DNA from 2 places in the Shewanella sp. KJ2020 genome. Region 2 is predicted to be linked to the other one. Evidence: predicted binding sites of a transcription regulator. Region 2 holds the regulator's gene; the other holds the start of a gene.
What was found. Region 2 encodes MetJ, which represses methionine synthesis genes. Its sites were predicted from a motif close to TAGACGTCTAGACGTCTA; they were not measured.
Positions count from the first base shown of each region.

Region 1 (3,420 bases), on a different contig from region 2:
GCGAAAGCTAAGCTTAAGCTAGGCGTCGATCCATTAGGCGGCTCGGGTATCCATTATTGGGCTCCGATTGCTAAGCACTATGGTATTGATATCACCCTAGTGAATGATAAAGTCGACCCAAGTTTTAGTTTTATGCCACTGGATAAGGACGGCAAGATCCGCATGGATTGCTCGTCTCCCTATGCGATGGCCGGTTTGCTCGCCCATAAAGATGCCTTCGATTTATGTGTCGGTAATGATCCCGACTACGACAGACACGGTATCGTGTGTCCAGGCACAGGGCTGATGGACCCCAATCACTATTTAGCGGTAGCGATTGATTATCTGCTGACCCATAGACCGAATTGGAGCGATAGCTTAGCCATAGGTAAAACCCTGGTATCGAGTGCGCTTATCGACAAAATTTGTGCTTTCCACGGTAAAAAATTGCTCGAAGTGCCCGTGGGCTTTAAGTGGTTTGTCGATGGATTAGCCGAGGCAACTGTTGCATTTGGTGGTGAGGAGAGTGCGGGAGCGGCATTTTTACGCCGTGATGGCACGACTTGGTGTACCGATAAGGATGGTTTTATTTTGGTACTTTTGGCCGCAGAAATGCTCGCGGTCACGGGGAAAACCCCGGGGCAACGTCATCAGGAATTAGTAGCCCAATTTGGCCAAAGCTTTTATAAGCGTATAGACAGCCCGATTAGCCTTGAAAATAAAGCCAAATTTGCCAAACTCAATGCAGATACCTTAAATGCAACTGAACTTGCGGGTGAGAAAATTGAAGCGGTATTGACCCATGCGCCGGGCAACAATGCATCGATTGGCGGCATTAAAGTGACGACGGCCAACGGTTGGTTTGCGGCGCGCCCATCGGGCACCGAAGCCTTATTTAAGATCTACGGTGAAAGCTTTATTAGCGAGCAGCATTTAGCTGAGATCATTAAGGATGCGCAGGCATTAATTGATAAGGCGCTAAACGCTTAAGTGAGCTTTTCAGAGATAAAAGTGAGCTTTTGAAAGATAAAAAAACGCACTCAGGTTAACCCATGAGTGCGTTTTTTATTTGGCCCGATTTAAGGCCAACGCGTATTAGTACTCGATATGACAACTGGGTAAGTTATTCTTATCAATATAATTTTGATGATATTCTTCCGCCACATGGAATTGCTGTAGTGGCACTATCTCAGTCACTATATGACGCAGTCCCCAACGGCCAGAGCGGGCAAAGGCGAGTTTGGAGGCCTCGGCAATGGCTTTTTGTTCACGGTCGTGGAAGAAAATGGTGCTGCGGTACTGAGTACCAATATCGCCGCCTTGCATGTTCAGGCTAGTGGGATTGTGGTTTTTCCAAAACACGTCGAGTAAGTCTTCATAGCTGACAACAGCGGGATCAAATTCCACTTGCACCACTTCGGCATGGCCTGTGTTGCCTTTTTTCACTTCTTCATAGATGGTCGCGGCGTTATTGCCGCCCATATATCCGCAGGTGGCATTCGATACGCCGTTCACTTGCCTAAAAAAATACTCCACGCCCCAGAAACAGCCGGCACCAAAGGTTGCTAACGCCATAATTAAATCCAATAGAAGTCTAGATGGCTAAGGATTGTGATTAATCTCCTGCCTAAAAGCAAGTATCGGAATGAAAATTTATCCCATACTGAACGCTGCCACCGATCCGCTGAGCTTTTGTTATCAACCGGGTTAGCTAAGTTTTTTACTTCAAAATTCAGTTGTATGACCAGAATGACCGAGATACGCCCTAAAAACTTGTGTTAGTATTGATGCGCTTTTAAAGGTGGGTATAGCCAATTGCCGTCATGCACGGTTTTATTGCACTTGATACTGAGTTTTATTGAACTGAATACTGACCTTTAGCACACCATTATAAGGAGAATTCTGTGTTACAAGCTCTGTTAGATTCAAAGGATTTTTTAGCCTTGACCCTCGCCAATCCCGAGTGCCTCGGCGATGAATTCAGCTTTACACTGGGGGAGCATACCCGAGTGGAAGTATGGGATACGGGGGTGATTGTCTTTGAACCAGCCCAAAGCGAAGGTAAAGATATTATCCTCTCCTGCGGTGTCCATGGTAATGAAACCGCCCCGATTGAACTCTGTAATACCTTAATCAAACAGCTTCTCCAGCAAAAAATCATCGCTAAGCAGCGCACGCTATTTCTTATCGGCAACCCATTAGCCATCAACAACGGCACCCGAATTATTGATGAGAACATGAATCGTCTCTTTAGCGGCGAACATTCCAATCCACCGGGCTTAGTCAATCCTGAACGGGTGCGGGCGAAAAAGCTTGAAGCCTATGTGGACAGATTTTTTACCGCAGTGGCAGAGAGTCGGCATCGTATTCACTACGACTTACACACGGCGATGCGCGCCTCAAAGCATGAAAAGTTTGCTATTTATCCCTATCGTCCTGGCCGCGCCTATAGCGGCGAGCAAATTATGTTTTTAGCGGCAAGTGGCATCGATACTGTGCTGTTTCACCACGAGCCGACCACGACATTTAGCTATTTTTCCTCCGAATGTTACGGCGCCGACGCTTTTACCATTGAGTTAGGCAAGGTCTATCCCATGGGGCAAAACGATATGACGCGTTTTATTGCCACCCAAGAGATGTTTATGCGCTTGATCACCGCTAAGCCATTGGAGCTAGATGCATTTGATGTCGAGAAGGTCAACTTGTATCAAGTGTGTCGCGTCATCAATAAACATTTCGATGATTTTGAATTTACCTTCGCCACCGATGTCGAAAATTTCAGATCTTTCCCTAGGGGCTTTGTGCTTGCGCGGGAAGGTGGGCAAGAAATCAAAGTAGAACAAGAATTTGAAGCCATAGTATTTCCCAATGCTAAGGTGCCTATTGGTAATCGAACCGTGATTTGCCTGATCCCCGCAGTCAATCCGAACGTTCGCTAAGGTTGTAAAGCAATATATACATCCAATCCGGGGATAACTTGCGGTTCGAACTGTGCCAACGGTTGATAGGTAGTTTACGTTAACGTAATGTTCGTCCGGCATATTCGTATAAATTAGGCGCCGCAAACCTTTTGCGGTGTAACGAGATAACAAGAGCACAATATGAGCAAAGCAACACTCAACACTGATACAGTGCACCGTGTCGGCTTCTTGGATAAGGCATCGCTTCACATTCCTATCCTGAGAATTCTACAGGCCGATGGCACTACCTATGAAACCGCGGTTTTGCCTGTAATAGATGAAGCCTTAGCCACCAAAATTTACGATACCTGTGTGTTCACTCGGGTACTCGATGAACGTATGTTAGGTGCCCAACGTCAAGGGCGCATCAGCTTCTATATGACCTGCACAGGTGAAGAAGCGGCAATTGTTGGCAGTGTTGCAGCACTCGATCAAGGGGATGTTATCCTCGCGCAATATCGCGAACATGCGGCGTTGCGTT
Region 1 is NZ_JAKUKD010000005.1:54,160-57,579, reverse strand. Features, by position in the region: gene pgm (phosphoglucomutase (alpha-D-glucose-1,6-bisphosphate-dependent)) at 1-969, shown strand, start outside; gene msrA (peptide-methionine (S)-S-oxide reductase MsrA) at 1,075-1,554, opposite strand; gene astE (succinylglutamate desuccinylase) at 1,884-2,918, shown strand; gene MJO46_RS03145 (thiamine pyrophosphate-dependent dehydrogenase E1 component subunit alpha) at 3,081-3,420, shown strand, end outside.
Region 1: msrA (peptide-methionine (S)-S-oxide reductase MsrA) is a predicted target of MetJ. The motif match lies at 1,567-1,584, and genes of this name have one in related genera.

Region 2 (3,420 bases):
TTGGTAATCATTGCGGGTATCTAAGGATAATAAGCTGATAAGTTGCGCTTTATCAGTGGCCAAACGCTCACGCAGATCCCGGGCTTGTTCATTTGATAACAACTGCTCAATCAACCCCTGTTGGTAACTGATCAGCACTTGTAATTCTTCTTGCCATAGCTGACCCGCATCACGCAGCGCTAATAATTTATACAGGAAATTCGTGCTTTTACCTGCCGCAGAGACCACCACAAGATCATCACTATGACCGTGGGTTAACAGGATATGGGCGACTCGACGATAACAATCGGCATCCGCTAAACTGGAGCCACCAAATTTATGTAAGTGACAACGTGCCATCTATTATTCCTCTACTGACAAGCCGCAGCGGCGGCTAATCCTGCTTGAATATCTGCAACTAAATCGGCGGCATCTTCAATACCCACCGATAAACGTAATAGGGTGTCCTTAATGCCCGCCTCGAAGCGCGCCTGCGGCTCCATGGCTCTGTGGGTCATAGTGGCGGGCACGGCCACTAAACTTTCGACGCCACCTAAACTTTCCGCCACGCTAAATAAGCTGAGTGCACCTAAAAAGGCCACCACTTCGGCCTCGCCGCCCTTAAGCTCAAAACTCAGCATAGCGCCAAAGCCCTTCTGTTGCTTGGCGGCAATCGCGTGACCTGGATGATCCGCAAGCCCTGGGTAATAAACTTTACTCACCACAGGGCTTTGGGTTAATACCTCAACAATGCGCTGGGCATTGGCTTGATGCTCGCGAATGCGCACAGCGAGAGTGCGTAGGCCGCGCAGGGTTAAGTAACTATCAAATGCTGAGCCCGTTAAACCTAGAGTGTTCGACCACCAATGTAAGCTTTCACCGATTTGTGCATCTTTGGCGACCACAGCGCCGCCAACCACATCGCTGTGACCATTGATATATTTAGTAGTGGAGTGGATAACGATATCCGCGCCTAACAATAGGGGTTGTTGCAATATCGGCGATAAAAAGGTGTTATCAACCACCACCAGTGCGCCGACCTCATGGCTCGCCTTGGCAATGGCTTCGATATCCACCACACGCAATAACGGGTTCGATGGGGTTTCGAGCCACACCATCTTAGGATTCTGCGCGATAGCGGCGGCTAACGCTTGGCTGTCGGTTTGATCGACCACAATCAGCTTAAACTGGCCTTTCTTCGCCAAGTTGGTAAATAAACGGTAGGAACCGCCGTAACAATCGTGGGGCACGACCAATAGATCATCGGGGCCAAGCAAAGTCGCCACTAAGGTAATGGCCGCCATGCCAGTGCAGGTCACTATGCCAGTCGCGCCCTTTTCTAATTGGGCTAATGCTTCACCTAAAATGCAGCGAGTTGGATTGCCTGAACGGCTGTAATCAAATTCGCGGGGATTTTTATGACCATCGAAGGCGTAATTAGTCGACAAATAAATCGGTGGCACAACTGCGCCATATTGAGTATCGCTTTCGATACCCTGACGCACTGCCAGTGTGGCTAATTGACGCTCTGCCATGGGTGGACTCCTAAATTCGGTAGACTGATAGAGATGTCTGGACGTCTAAATGTACCTAAGCCCAACCCTATCGTCAATAGGCGTTAAGACGTTTAGACGTCTAAACATAAAGAAATCTGTTTGCAATCCCCAAGAAATAGTAGCAATAATTTGACTGTTGTTTGTAAGGGTTTAAAATCTGCCCCGAATTTAGCGTTATAACAGGTGAGTCAATGACTGAATGGAATGGGGAATACATCAGCCCCTATGCTGAACATGGCAAGAAGAATGAACAAGTAAAAAAAATTACTGTGTCTATTCCGCTCAAGGTGCTTAAGGTCCTCACGGACGAACGTACTCGTCGTCAGGTCAATAATTTGCGTCACGCCACCAACAGCGAGCTGTTGTGTGAGGCATTCTTGCATGCCTATACAGGCCAGCCATTGCCTGATGATGCCGACCTCTCAAAGGACTGCCCCGACAGTATTCCAGCAGAAGCTAAACGCCTGATGGACGAAATGGGAATAGAGTGGGAAGACATGGAGTAACGCTCAGGCGTCCATAATCCTGCCGTAACTAATTATTAGGGATCGTTAATGCTCATCCACTGTGGTGGGCTAAAGTAACGATCCCTATTTTGTTTTGATGGAATCCTATGTTTTCCTTGATAGATCCACAAACGCTTGCCATCGCGTCTGTGATTGTGTTTTTAGGGGCCCTCACCCAGAGTCTGATTGGCTTTGGCCTTGCCGTGGTTGCCAGCCCTTTACTCTATATTGTCGATCCCCAATTAGTGCCCGCCCCCGTAATTGTGATGGGATTTTCCATCGCGCTACTCACCCTATTGCGTGAGCGCGGCCACTTAGAATTCAATGGCTTGCAATATGCGCTCCTAGGTCGCGTGCCCGGCGGTTTTATCGGCGCAAGCCTATTGCTATTTGCACCTCAAGCTATCCTTGGCCTTGCGATTGCCGCCATTGTGACTGTCGCAGTTATCCTCAGCCTGTATAAATTCAGCCTGCCGGTAAATAAGAAAACCCTCTTCGGCGCGGGTGTCGTCTCGGGGATTTTTGGCAATATTGCCGCTATTGGTGGGCCGCCGATGGCAATTTTATTATCGGGTAAAGATGCCTCGCAATTTCGTGCCGCACTATCGGCCTTCTTTATCTTTAGTTCGACCATTGCCTTGGCGATTCTTGGGGTGACGGGCCTACTCGAAATCAAGCACTTTTGGCTGTCGCTAATGCTATTGCCCTCGGTCTTTTTAGGCTATCTCGTGGCGGGCAAACTGGTGGGAAATGTGGATAAACATAAGACCAAGATGGCGACCTTAGCCCTCTGCGCTATCAGCGCCTTAGTGCTCACGGTCAAATCAGTGATTGAGTTATTACCGCAATAACCTCCTGCCAATTGCAACCAATCGCAGCCATAAAAAAAGCACCGTTTAACGGTGCTTTTTGTTGCTGTGGATACGAGCTGTCATCCATTCGAGCATCACTTAATCGCATTTAAGTGATACTTATTGCTCTAGCATCAATACGTTAGCTTAAGTAGCTTTGGCCCGCATACACAATAAAGTGTCTTAAGGCGAGTACGCCCGTTAAGCTCGCACAGGCCACCATAATCATCGCGCCCTTAGTGTGGCGAGTCGCGGCGGGTAGTAGCATAAACAGCAACGGAATACCAAAGCCAATTCCGACAACGCCTATCCAGAACACGCTTGCCCATAACCCAGAAGTTAACGATGCTAAGGCCGCAGCCGCCGCGCCGCCCTTAAAGTACAAGGCGCAGAACAACATAAACAGGAACATGATTTCGATTGCCATCACTGGCAATTCTAAGCCATGCATTTTGGCTAAGGTCTTGTCGTGGCTATCGGTCTTAAACAACAAGAGTGCCAGTACCGCATTTGCCGCAGCGCCCGCCG
Region 2 is NZ_JAKUKD010000015.1:317,632-321,051, forward strand. Features, by position in the region: gene MJO46_RS10415 (bifunctional aspartate kinase/homoserine dehydrogenase II) at 1-339, opposite strand, end outside; gene metB (cystathionine gamma-synthase) at 351-1,514, opposite strand; gene metJ (met regulon transcriptional regulator MetJ) at 1,727-2,041, shown strand; gene MJO46_RS10430 (sulfite exporter TauE/SafE family protein) at 2,149-2,892, shown strand; gene nrfD (NrfD/PsrC family molybdoenzyme membrane anchor subunit) at 3,035-3,420, opposite strand, start outside.